DNA from 3 places in the Oceanobacillus sp. FSL W7-1293 genome. Region 3 is predicted to be linked to each of the others. Evidence: predicted binding sites of a transcription regulator. Region 3 holds the regulator's gene; each other region holds the start of a gene.
The links. Region 3 encodes LexA, which represses DNA repair genes until DNA is damaged. Its sites were predicted from a motif close to CGAACATATGTTCG; they were not measured.

Region 1: a site for LexA is predicted at 1,371-1,384, ahead of MKY65_RS09785 (DNA topoisomerase). Genes of this name have one in related genera too.
Region 2: a site for LexA is predicted at 2,139-2,152, ahead of uvrB (excinuclease ABC subunit UvrB). Genes of this name have one in related genera too.

What each region holds. Positions count from the first base shown of each region.
Region 1 covers NZ_CP150212.1:1,970,468-1,975,154, forward strand. The annotation lists gene MKY65_RS09775 (hypothetical protein) at 1-592, opposite strand, end outside; gene MKY65_RS09780 (hypothetical protein) at 1,070-1,219, opposite strand; gene MKY65_RS09785 (DNA topoisomerase) at 1,450-3,615, shown strand; gene MKY65_RS09790 (hypothetical protein) at 3,749-4,183, shown strand; gene MKY65_RS09795 (DnaJ family domain-containing protein) at 4,419-4,687, shown strand, end outside.
Region 2 covers NZ_CP150212.1:3,759,664-3,764,350, reverse strand. The annotation lists gene MKY65_RS18480 (S41 family peptidase) at 1-557, shown strand, start outside; gene MKY65_RS18475 (PDZ domain-containing protein) at 784-1,980, shown strand; gene uvrB (excinuclease ABC subunit UvrB) at 2,210-4,192, shown strand; gene uvrA (excinuclease ABC subunit UvrA) at 4,200-4,687, shown strand, end outside.
Region 3 covers NZ_CP150212.1:2,894,323-2,899,009, reverse strand. The annotation lists gene recN (DNA repair protein RecN) at 1-279, shown strand, start outside; gene spoIVB (SpoIVB peptidase) at 528-1,721, shown strand; gene spo0A (sporulation transcription factor Spo0A) at 2,080-2,862, shown strand; gene MKY65_RS14170 (hypothetical protein) at 3,137-3,400, opposite strand; gene lexA (transcriptional repressor LexA) at 3,613-4,233, opposite strand; gene MKY65_RS14160 (recombinase family protein) at 4,622-4,687, shown strand, end outside.

The sequences.
Region 1 (4,687 bases), 920 kb from region 3:
ATGGAATGTCATATACATTAATAGTACCGTCTCCATTCCCGCTATACGTAATCATGCCATCTGCAATACGGGAACCGGAGACCTGAATCACATCTTCCGGATAGCTCACATCATTTTCTTCATCGTTGGGGTCGAGCGGTGTACCGGCTGGAATATGTTCGACGTATAATTCATCGATATCTTGATTTGGCCCAAGCTGCAGCCAGACGCGGGCGTATTCAATTTCTTCGGAAGAATAGTCTGATAATGCCTGATCGTTCCCCGCTTCTTCGTCTTCTGAAGAACTGTCGTTACTTTCTTCCTCTTCAACAGAGCTGTCTTCCGAAGCATCTGTTTCCGTTTCTTCACTTGGTTGATTATCAGTGTTATTTTCGGAGGAATCTTCCGATGAGTTATCTGTTTCTGAAGGGTTATCTGATTCCTCCCTATCCGGTAAGTCTTCATCGTCTGCCACACCCGGTTCTTCAGCAGTTTCATCTGTGACAGAATCAGGGTTCTCTTCCTCATTTGTATTGTCTGAACAGGCAATAAGCAAAAAAATGAGAGACAACAGAAGAAGACTGGAGCAGGAGAATTTTATATGTTTTTTCATTTTTAGACTTTCCTTCCTTTTGTGTGATTTCAATTCAATAAATAGGTAAGTATGTTAAATTAATCATAAAGTATTCTAGCCGGGTTGTAAAACTTCGATAGTCAAAGTAAATGGATATATTGAATTGTAAAAACTATTGGGAATGATTTTCGACAGGGGCGTGAAAAGAAATACTTGCGATAGAAGGGGATGCGCAGGATTTTAACCAGATATGGGTTTTGTTTTGAAGAAAAATACAGCGGCAGCAGAAGCAATAAAAAATAGAATCAAGCTGTGAAGGAATTTTTAAAGAAGATGTTTTCAGGAAGGGAAATGATGAAGATATAAAGCGGACAGGGCTTCTTTGACCCTCGTCTGTTTTCAGTATAAAGGATAGCAACAAACATTTCCATATAAATATGAAAAAAGGGAAGCGGTTTTACAACTAGGCAACAAAAAAACTGAGTCAACTGGTCACTCAGCTTTTTTGTAAAGATGCTACCTTTTCCGTTTGTTTTTCTTATTGTCTAAGTTCAGAAACTCACTATTTTCACTCGCAAATTCCGTATCATTGCCTGTTTTATTATGTTTATTGCGATTATTTTGCTTTCCTTTATCCTTATTGCGATTTTTATTTTGTTCAGACATGGCGCACCTCCTGTAAGTAAATATAGTGATTATAATCACCAATGAAGCTAGTTTAACCATATAGCGATAAATTATAAGCGAGCAATAATGAGGAGCTGCGATTTTAGGTATCTATTAGAAAAAAAGTGAAATCTATGGCATAATAAGGTATCGAACGAATGTTTCTAATATGAAAAATGATAGCGAAAAACCAGCTGATATGGCTTTAAAGGAAAGGCGATGAATTCGAAATGGGAGTCCGATTAATCTTAGCAGAGAAGCCATCTGTCGCAAAAAATATTGCAGATGCATTAAATATAAAAACGAAAAAAGACGGCTATTTTGAAGGGGAGCGCTATGTGATTACCTGGGCATTTGGCCATCTTGTCGAGCTGTATGATGCAAAAGACTATGATGGGAAAATGCGGAGCTGGAAAATGGATAATTTTCCTTTTATCCCTTCTGAATTTAAATATAAAGTGAAAAGCAATCCAAGAAATCGGGCGCAAACTGATGGCGGAGCTGCAAAGCAGTTAAAAACGATTCACTCTTTAATGAAGCGGAATGATGTGGAGGAAATTATTTCAGCGTGTGATTATGACCGGGAAGGCCAGTTAATTGCAGATAGTATCATCTACCGGGGCGGGGTGAAGCCAAAGGCAGTGGTATATCGCCTGCTTTTAAATGAATGGACGCAAAACGAAGTACTGCAGGGTCTGGAAAATCTCCAAACAAACGATAGGATGAAGCCGTTGCGCGATGCGGGAATCAGCAGGCAATGGGCAGATTGGGTTATCGGTATTAACCTGACATCCGTGGCAACGTTAAAATATCAGCAGGGTAAAAGCAAAGCGTTAAATATAGGCCGGGTGCTGCTTCCAACTTTAAAAATAATCTATGACCGTGATCAAGAGATTGAAAATTTTAAGCCGGAGGATTATTTTAAACTGACTGCAACCTTTCAAACGGCGGCTAACCACGAATACGAAGGGACTTATGTCGAAAACAAAGAGGATAAATTTAAGAAAAAAGAATTATTGGAGCCAATTAACGAAGCGATTCAAAACAAACAAGCCATGATTACTGATAAACAGGTGGAAAAGAAAAAGGAATTCCCGCCGTTTCTATTCAATTTATCCAATTTGCAAGGGTTTATAACGAATAAATTCAAGGGATGGACATCTGATAAGGTATTAAAGGTCGCTCAGTCACTTTATGAGAAAAAGCTGATTACCTATCCGCGAACTGCGAGTACTGCCTTAGAAGAAAGCTTGGTTGGAAAAACAGCCCATGTCTTAAAAGTACATTCCGAAGGGCTTCCTTATAAGGATGAAATGAAGTTTATGAAAACAAAGCGTGTCTTTAATAACGCAAAAGTGGAAAGTCACAGCGCGATCATTCCCACTTATATGAAGCCTAAACGGCTCTCGGCAGATGAAGGAATTGTCTACACAGCCATTAAAAACCGCTTTATTATGCAATTTATGCCGATAGCAGAATATGAAGAGACAAAGCTGACTACAAAAATTCTGGATGTGGATTTATCTGGTGTTTTCCATTCAAAAGGGAAAGTACAGTTAGTGGAAGGATGGAAAAAGGTAGAGAATATCCAATCTAAGGATACTCTGCTGCCGTCAGTGGATAAGCAGGAACGTGTCCAGGTGAGCGATTCTGAAGTCACTTCCCATGTCACAAAGCCGCCAAAGCACCATACTGAAAGAACCTTGCTGCGTGTGATGGAAACATGCGGGAAAAGCTACCAGGAGGATGAAAGCGAGGAGCTGATGGGCAGTATTTTGACCGGTTTTAGTATTGGCACTGCTGCAACAAGAGCCGAAACCATTAAAAAGTTGAAGGATATAGGCTATATTACAACGGAAAGTAAGCATTTGCTTTGTACAGAGCTTGGTAAACGGCTGGTTACCACTTTTCCTGTAAAAGATTTATTTGATTTAGAATTCACCGGACGTCTTGAAAAAGCCTTATCAGATATTCAAAAAGGAAAAGCGGACAAGCAGGAATTTCTCCGGCTCGTTTTTCATTTTACATCAGAATCCGTTGAAACAATCAAGCATGGAGAGGACGTTATTATCAATAAGGTAACGCAGACACGGGCAACCAATGAAGTAGTGGGAACCTGTCCGCAGTGCGGCGGCAAAGTAATAGATGGCTATAAAGCCTTTAACTGCAGCAACCGGAAGCAGGGCTGTACATTTGCCATTTGGAAAAATGATAAATATTTAGCTTCGATGCGGAAGAAGCCGACGAAAACCATGGTGAAAAAACTGTTGAAGGATAAGAAAGTCTTTGTGAAAGGTCTGACAAGTAAAAAAGGAAAGAAATTCAATGCTTATTTAAGCTATGAAAAGAATAAAGAAAACGACTACTACAGCTGGAAAATGGAGTTTTCAAAGTAGGTTCTTCGAAGTTTTCAAGCTTTTAAAGTGAAAGTAGTGTATACTAAAGAGTAGAGGTAGCATTATTTAATAAACGGAGATTTTAAGAATGATATTTACCATGCTAAATTTTCCTCTAGACAGGATGACAAACATGAAAAAAGTTATCGTAAGTACAAAGGAAAATCTGGATTATGGTACTTTAATATGGATTTACGCAAACAACCGTAAAGTTTATCGCAGCAGCAAAAGCATTGATTCCGATATGCCGTTCCATCATTACGATTCACATTATATGGGAATGATGGAAGAGTTGTACAGGGATCAGGAAAAACATCCCCTTTTATTTAAACAGATGATTGAGGAATCGAACCGGATTTTTGGCGTTTGCCTGAATAAACGCCGTAATGAAGATGGTTCCAGAGATATGAAGGTTCTTTTCTTTTCAGATTGGGACAGCGTCCAGGACTTTGCTGAAGATACTTATCCAAAGCTTGTAAAAGCAGAAGTAAAGCGAAGGAAAGAAGCCAAACAAAAATGGCTGGAGAGAGGGAAGCTTTTCTCCGAAAAGAAAAAAATGTCACAATAGATGTTACTGCAATGCAGTCTGGCTGCTCCATGAGGTATTTTACTTTATGGGGCAGCTTTTTTATGTGGAGATAGTTGTTAAGAAAGTATAGCACGTTTCATTTTTTATAATAAAGAAGATTAATAGCGCGATATATAATTAAACAGTATACTGAAAAGTAGAAGTATTATTTTAATTTACTTGATCTTAATGATTCATTGGATTGCTTAAACAAATAAGGGCAGGAGGGATTTGTTTGGAAAGGAAATACAATGATTTAATTGGAGATATGATTAAAGAGAACGATTATAGCTATGAAAAGAATTTGCCGGGAAAGGGAAAACCGCTAACAAAGGATTATATGGAAAAGGATACGTTCCAGCATTTTCAAAAAATAGCGAAGGATGCAGGCTATTTACCGCCATGGTTGAAGCTGCAAAAGGAAATCAGTGTATTTGTGCAGGAAGCTCAAACTGAAAAGGATATTAAGAAAATAAATAAACAAATAAAAATGCATAATCGCAT
Region 2 (4,687 bases), 870 kb from region 3:
ATTATCCAATCAGCGTGTTGATTGACGAAGGCAGTGCCTCTGCTTCTGAAATTGTCGCTGTTGCTATGAAAGAGCTTGATTATGATGTTGTGGGAGAAACAAGCTTTGGAAAAGGTACCGTACAGCAGGCTATTCCGCTTGGAGACGACAGTTCAATTAAAATGACAACTCTTAAATGGCTGTCTCCTGGCGGCGAGTGGATTGATGGAAAAGGAGTGGAACCGACCATCGAGCAAAGGCAGGATGATTACTACTACTCTACTCCGATTCAAGTAACAGATGATGAGCCGCTCACGTTTGACCATACAAGCGAAGCAGTGGCGAATATGCAAGTGATGTTATCTGGACTGGGATATGATACTGGAAGAACAGACGGCTATTTCAGTGAAGAAACAGAGCAAGCTGTAGAAGAATTTCAGGAAGATAATGACCTGGAAGCAACTGGAGAAGTAGACGAAGAAACTGGCGGTTTAATTGAAACACAGGTTATTGAAAAGATTCGGGACGGAGAGGACGACCAACAGCTGGAACGCTCTTTAGAAGAACTTTATCAATAAAACGAAACTTCATTCAGCGGGAGTTATTGCTTTTCTTCCACTGAATTAGCCTAAATGATTCAGGGAGTTAGCGCCCGTTAACTCCCACTGGCTAAATATATTTCCACTTTCTATTTTAAGACGGGAGTTTTACGGGCGATTCTCCATGATAAAACAAGAGATTTGTTCATTCATCACTTAGTGATGGATGGACAAATTGTATTTGCAAAGCAGGTGAAGAGTATTGGTGGAAGCATGGCTTATTGAATTGGCAAAAGGTATAGGCAAATTTTTTCTGAATCCGGCATTATACTGGTTTTTATTTATATTGACGATGGCAAGTTATTTTCGAATCAAACGGGAACGGTACGATTTTGGGATAAAAATATATCCGAAGTTTATGGAGTGGCATCGGACCTGGCTTGTCTCCTTAATCAGCGGAATACTAATTTCTGCCGTCATTATTGGCACAGGCATGGTATTCTCTTATGAGACACTTCTCGTTTTAGCGTTAAGCTTTGTTGTATTAAGCATCAGTACGCGTTTTACATTATTGTCTCCCAGCTATACACTTGGGCTGACTTTTCTTATTTTGTTTTTTGCACCGTATCTTATTGACATGCAAGGTGTCATTGATTATTCCTTGCTTTATGAAAGCAGTCTTCCGGCGTTAGCTGTATTAGCGGGATTGCTTCTTTTTGTAGAATCCCTGTTCATTAAACGTATTGAAAAGCAAGATACGTTTCCAAGAATTACGCTGAGCGACCGCGGTGTCTGGGTAGGCGAACAGCAAATCAAACGATTAACGGTTGTTCCTCTGCTGATGCTTGTGCCTGAAGGATTAATTACTTCCTTTGCTCCCTGGTGGCCGTATTTATCCATTGGAGAATCCAGCTTAGGCTTAGCATTGATTCCATTTTTGATTGGGTTTAACTATAAGGCAAAGGGGCATTTTCATCAGGATGCGATTTACAAGCTGGCAAAAGCAAATACCTTTTTAGCAATCGGTATTTTACTTATTGCTGTCGGTGGAGTATTTATTCCGTATCTTTCCCTGGCTGCGATAATTTTGGCGATTATCGGAAAAGAATATTTGAATTACCGCTATCGCGAAGGAGACCGTTTGCGTCGTCCATATTATCAGCCGCATGCGAAAGGCTTAAGAGTGGTTGGTGTGTTGCCTGGAAGCCCGGCAGACAGGCTGGAGATAGAGACTGGCGAGGTCATTTACAGAGTAGGCGGGAAAAACGTACGGACAAGCCAAGCTTTTTATGAAGCACTGCAGGGAAGCGGGGCATATATTAAAATGGAAGTCTTGAACCATGAGGAAGAGGTTCGTTTTGTACAAGGATCTCTGTATGAAGGAGAGCACCATTCCTTAGGCTTTCAATTTGCGGAAGAGCCTTTTAAAGCTAGAAGAGAAAAGAATACGAACGCTTCTTAACATAAGAATGCTTGGAACAGTGACTTACTGCTGCATCCAAGCATTCTTATTTGATTATAAAAACGAAACGAGGATTGAAAGATTGACAGAAAGGCTATAATGAAAGTAGAGGTTATCTTAATAATATAAAAAAATATATAATTTCTTAAAAACAAGAACGAATACTTGTTCGTTTTTTAAGAAAAGGATATAATAGAAAATAGCTATGGTATGGAACGGAGGAAATAGGATGAATGAGCAATTTGAGTTAGTTTCTGCTTATGAGCCTGCGGGTGATCAGCCGGCAGCTATTCAGGAAATTGTAGATAAGGTGCTTGCCGGCCAGCATCATCAGACGTTACTCGGTGCTACCGGAACGGGGAAAACATTTACGATGTCCAATGTGGTGAAAGAAATCAACCGGCCGACGCTTGTTATTGCACATAATAAGACGCTGGCAGGACAGCTTTACAGTGAGTTTAAAGAGTTCTTTCCAAACAATGCGGTAGAGTATTTTGTGAGCTATTATGATTACTATCAGCCGGAAGCATATGTGCCTTCTACCGATACGTTTATTGAAAAAGATGCCAGCATTAATGATGAAATAGATAAATTGCGCCACTCTGCTACATCTGCCCTGTTTGAACGAAGCGATGTATTGATCGTAGCGAGTGTGTCGTGTATTTACGGTTTAGGTAACCCGGAAGAATACAGAAGCCAGGTGCTGTCCCTTAGACTTGGTATGGAAAAAGAAAGAGATCAGCTTCTGCGGGAATTAGTAGATATCCAATATGCAAGAAATGATATTAATTTTCAGCGCGGGACGTTTCGTGTGCGCGGGGATTCCGTAGAAATTATCCCGGCATCTCATGAGGAGCATTGTATCCGGGTAGAATTTTTCGGAGACGATATCGACCGGATCCGTGAAGTAGATGCGCTGACGGGAGAAATCATCGGCGACAGAGAGCATGTAGCGATTTTCCCGGCATCTCACTTTGTGACCCGTGAAGAGAAAATGAAAATTGCGATTAAAAATATTGAAAAAGAATTAGAAGACCGGTTGAAAGAATTAAATGATGCCGGGAAGCTGCTGGAAGCACAGCGTCTTGAGCAGCGGACCAATTATGATTTAGAAATGATGCGGGAAATGGGCTTTTGTTCCGGGATTGAAAACTATTCACGTCCGCTGACACTGCGTGAAGCCGGAGCAACGCCTTATACACTGCTGGATTTCTTTCCAGAGGACTTTTTAGTAATTATTGATGAGTCCCATGTGACGCTGCCGCAGATTCGCGGTATGTATAACGGGGACCAGGCCCGGAAACAGGTATTAGTGGATCATGGCTTCCGCTTGCCTTCCGCAATGGATAACCGCCCGCTGCGGTTTGAAGAATTTGAAGAAAAGACCAATCAGCTGGTGTATGTTTCGGCGACACCGGGACCGTATGAATTAGAGCATTCACCAGAAATGACAGAGCAGATTATCCGTCCGACCGGCTTACTGGACCCAGAGGTGGAGGTCCGTCCGATTGAAGGACAGATTGATGATTTAATAGGTGAAATCAATAAGCGGACGGAACGCAATGAACGTGTATTGATCACGACGTTAACCAAGAAAATGTCAGAGGACTTAACCGATTATTTAAAAGAAATCGGAATAAAGGTTGCATACCTGCATTCTGAAATCAAAACCTTGGAGCGGATCGAGGTCATCCGTGATTTACGTGTCGGGAAATATGATGTGCTTGTCGGAATCAACCTGCTCCGGGAAGGACTGGATATTCCGGAAGTATCTTTAGTTTCCATTTTGGATGCAGATAAAGAAGGCTTCCTTCGTTCCGAGCGCTCGTTGATTCAGACAATGGGCCGCGCCGCGCGAAATGAACAGGGTAAAGTTATAATGTATGCTGATAAGATGACCGATTCGATGCAAAAAGCAATCGATGAAACAGAACGCCGCCGTATGGTTCAGCAGGAATATAACGAAAAACACGGCATTACCCCGCAAACGATTCGCAAGGAAGTACGCGATGTTATTCAGGCAACGGTTGCTGCGGAAGCACCGGAAGCGTATGAATCCGAAGCGAAGCAAATGAAGAAGATGACGAAGAAAGAAAAGCAGAAAGTCATCGAAAATATGGAAAAAGAAATGAAGCAGGCAGCCAAAAATCTAGACTTCGAGAAAGCAGCAGAATTAAGAGATGTTCTCTTGGAGCTTAAAGCGGAAGGATGAATTTTTTATGCTAAGTAAATCTATAAAAATCCAAGGTGCCAGAGCGCATAACTTAAAAAATATCGATGTGGATATTCCTAAAAATAAATTAGTGGTTCTTACAGGGCTTTCTGGCTCCGGGAAATCCTCCCTTGCCTTTGATACCGTTTATGCAGAAGGACAGCGCAGGTATGTAGAATCGTTGTCTGCCTATGCAAGACAATTTCTGGGACAGATGGACAAGCCGGATGTGGACGTGATTGAAGGCTTGTCTCCGGCAATTTCGATTGATCAGAAAACAACCAGCAAAAATCCGAGATCGACCGTCGGAACAGTGACCGAGATTTATGATTATTTGCGTTTGCTTTTTGCACGCGTAGGAAAGCCGACCTGTCCGAAGCATGGCATTGAAATCAGCTCGCAGACTGTACAGCAGATGGTGGACCGGGTGCTGGAATATCCGGAAAGAACGAAAATGCAGATTTTAGCTCCGGTCGTATCCGGCAGAAAAGGAGA
Region 3 (4,687 bases):
GCACAGGCAATTGCTGAAAAAATCCATGAAATATCGCTGGAATCACAGGTTCTGTGTATTACACATCTTCCGCAGGTCGCTGCTATGGCAGATACGCATAAATTTATCCAGAAAAAGGAAAAGGAAAATCGCACTTTTACTTCTGTTATTGAATTAAATAATACGGAACTGATTGAGGAATTAAGCCGGATGATTACTGGAACAAAATTAACAGATACAGCAAAAGAACATGCGAAAGAAATGTTAACATTGGCAGATCGTTTTAAAAAATCAAATTAAAGGGATAAAAACGTTAAAAAATCGGACAATAACTGTACCGGTTTTTTTCTTTTTCCTGTACTTACAAATTTCGTTAATCACATGTCCTTTTGCATCTTAAGAATAACAACACTATACGTCCGTTTATCTATATTTTTAGAGGAAAAGATACACATATCACATAGGTTGTTCCAGTTTAAACTGCCCTCCATCTGCAAAAAGTATATGTACAGAAAGATAATATTTTTTGTATGAGGAGGAGACGATTTATGAGCAAAACAAACAAAATCAGATGGACATATAAAATCAGCTCGCTATTATCGCTTGCTTTTATATTGTTTTTTATTTCCCCTTCCTTTATCCACGCAGATACTTCCATGCAAGGGTATAAAGAGGTTTTTCAAGACTATCCTATCCTTCCCTTTTTCAATAATGAAGAGCATACGAATAAAGAGGATAATCAGGGGCAGCATCAACGTCTGGAAGATGTAAGAGTAGTACCAGGAGGACAATCCATTGGAGTGCAGTTAGAAACGAAAGGTGTACTGGTTGTCGGTCATCATCAAGTGAAAATGTCAGAAGGAGTAAAGTCTCCGGGAGAAGCCGCTAAAATAAATATTGGTGATACAATTGTTGAAATAAATGGTCAAAAAATCAATCATATGACAGACATTAAACCGATTGTTGATCATAGCGGCAAGGAAAACAAAAAAATGCAAATTAAGCTAAAACGTGGAGATAAGTATATCGAAACTAACCTGCAGCCGATTTTTGACAAAAAAGAAAATGCTTACAAAATCGGGTTATATATCAGAGACACAGCAGCAGGTATTGGAACAATGACATTTTATGAGCCGGAAACAGGAAAATATGGCGCTTTAGGACATGTTATTTCAGATATGGATACGAAGAAGCCGATTGATATCAAGCAAGGGTCCATTATCCATTCTTCTGTAACTGCAATTGAAAAGGGTGATAATGGTTTACCGGGAGAAAAACAAGCTTCCTTTCAAACGCAAGAAAAAAGAATCGGTAATATCACGAAAAATACGGATTATGGAATATTTGGGGTATTAGAAAAGGAGGTAAATCATGAAAAATATGATGAAACCTTTCCTGTTGCACTATCTCATGAAGTAAAAGAAGGGCCTGCAAAAATTCTTACTGTAGTGGATGGAGAGAAGATTGAAGAATTTGACATTGAAATTATCAGCAGTGTGCCTCAAAAGTCAGCATCCACAAAGGGAATGGTTATTCAAATTACCGATCCGCGATTATTAGAATTAACTGGCGGAATTGTTCAGGGAATGAGCGGAAGCCCTATTATTCAAAATGACAAGGTTATCGGTGCAGTAACACATGTGTTTGTAAATGATCCGACCTCGGGCTATGGTGTTCATATCGAATGGATGCTTGAAGATGCGGATATTATTCAATCTGATTTGAATGAAGCTGCCGCGTAGCAGCTGCTGCCATTCCGGTTAAGCTTTCTTTGCTCCAACAGAATAAATAATAAGTCAATAATTAAAAATGTCTGTAGTAGCGCTTGCTATTACAGGCAATTTTTAGTTTTTAAATAATCATTAAAATATAGTATGTTTATTGGAAATATGCATTTTATTTCCAACTACTATCTGATATAATGAAAACGGATACAATAATACGTTGAAAATTGTGTCGAAAGTTGGTGAAAAAAAGAGAAAAACGAAGAATACTTGAGAAAATCGAAATAAATCAAAAGTTTTTTGATTTTAAAGAGGATATTTATGTTTTTTGTAGAATATGATATAGGTGCATAAAAAGCAAAAGGAGGATTTTTTAGTGAGTAAAATATCTGTGTGTTTTGTTGATGATAATCGTGAGTTAATACAATTAATGGAGGACTTTTTTGGGGAACAGGAAGAAATTGAAATTGTCGGAACAGCATTAAACGGAAGGGACTGCCTCCCGTTGATTGAAGAGAAAACACCGGACGTGCTGGTTTTAGATATTATTATGCCGCATATGGATGGAATAGCTGTTTTAAATGAAATTAAAAAAATGGAATTAACTAAAAAACCACATATTATTATGTTGACTGCATTTGGTCAGGAAGAAGTAATGAAGAAGGCGGTTGATTTAGGAGCTTCTTATTTTATCCTGAAGCCGTTTGACATACAGAATCTGGCTGATCAAATTTTGCAGGTTCAGGGAAGTGCAGTTTCCAGAGTATCAAATGTGACGAAAACGAATATTGAAAGTAAGAAAAAGCAGGATCTGGAAGCGAATATAACCAATATTATTCATGAAATAGGCGTGCCTGCGCATATTAAAGGATATATGTACTTAAGAGAAGCAATTACAATGGTTTATAACGATATTGACCTTTTGGGATCCATCACAAAAGTGCTTTATCCGGATATCGCTAAAAAATTCAATACAACTGCTTCTCGTGTAGAAAGAGCAATTCGCCATGCAATAGAGGTGGCTTGGAGCAGAGGAAATATTGATTCCATTTCAGCATTATTTGGTTACACCATCAATATTTCTAAAGCAAAACCGACGAATTCTGAATTTATTGCAATGGTGGCCGACCGATTACGATTGGAGCATAAAGTATCGTAATATGGACTGCAAGTGTTGACAGAAAGCTTTAAATAACCATACAGCAACCCGTATTGTCACAGAAGGAATCATATAAATCCTGCTGATGTATCCAATGAACAGGAAGCAGTGCAGCCATTTATGAAGGAAAGGGTTGTACAATTTTATATGTTATAAGTAAATTGCTAATTCTGTATTTTGATGAATATTCAAAAAAAGTTGGGACATTACTTATTTTTTGATTACAATGGTTTTCTTTTTATAAAATGAAAGGCTGTGTATATGCTTTATTCACTTATCCAAGAATAAAAACAGATATCTGGTACCAAAGTGCAAGAGCAATAATCACAAGAGCAGAAATGATTTTTACCAAATTCTTTTTGGAAAAATAGTTCTTGTCCGGGTAAACTTCTAAAAAAGTGACAATGAGGAGAAGAGCTGATAAAAATGGCAGTGTTAAATAATCTGCAACCTTTGTTAAATAGATAATTCCCAGAATAAAGCTGATAATGATGATTGGAAGATAAAGCCAGCGTTTCTTTTTTATCGTTTCAGTCAATTTTATACACTCCTTGTACTTGTACTTTATATTAAGCATATTATGAATGGACTAATTTTATACTAGAAAAAAGGTTAACGGGCACATCTGACAAATGTGTCCGTTAACCTTTTTTTGACTGGCCGATAAAATCGCCTATAGAGGATGTTCTGACGTTCCTGCTGTGTGCAGCTTATGCTGCCCGCATGCTCCGACTCTAAAGTACAGTCCTTTTAGTGGATATGACGATATAAGCCGATTACCTTACCGAGAATAGATACGTTTTCGTAATAGAGAGGTTCCATCGTTGCATTTTCAGGCTGGAGGCGGAAACGGCTCTTTTCTTTAAAAAATCGTTTGACGGTCGCTTCATTTTCATCTGTCATTGCTACAACGATATCTCCATTATCAGCAGAGCTTTGCTGTTTCACGATAACCATATCTTTGTCCAGGATGCCTGCTTCAATCATACTGTCTCCATCAATGACAAGTACAAACAGATTATCCTCCGGTCCGGCAGAAGAGCTGGGAACTGGAATAAACTCTTCCACATTTTCAATCGCAGTAATCGGGATTCCAGCTGTTACCTTCCCTATTACAGGCACATAAATGGCCTTATCCTTTGGCGCATCATTCTCATTATTATATATAATCTCGATAGCACGAGGTTTGGTCGGGTCTCTCCGAATATATCCTTTGTTTTCTAATCTTTCTAAATGACCGTGAACAGTAGAACTTGAAGCTAACCCGACAGCAACTGCAATTTCACGTACGGAAGGCGGATACCCCTTCTGCTCTACTTGATCTTTAATAAAGTCAAAAATCATCTGCTGTCTTTTTGATAGTTTTGTCATGACTTACTCCCCTCTAGCATAGGTATTTGTTATTCATAGTATAGCATTGAATGAACCAATTTACAAACAAATGTTCTAAAAAGTATTGACAAGAACAGTTGTTCTAAATATACTATAGTCAGAACAACTGTTCCGGAACCAGATAAAATATCGAAGGGGAGTTTTATTATGTTTGAAAAACTGATGAAGTCTGATGCTTTTTATATTGTAGCTTTTATTATTGCGTTAATATTTTTATATACGATGATGGTTACGATTTAAGTGATTGACCAGACGACTGATTTCCTTGCTTATTTTGTTGAGAGCAAATATGCTGGTAAGACAGATTCTGTAAAGAATTGTCACCGAAAAGTTGAAAAAGAGCGGTTTATTATTGGAGGATAAAACATTGAGAACGATTATTTATTGTCGGGTAAGTACAGAGAAAGAAACACAAGAAACATCACTTCAAAGA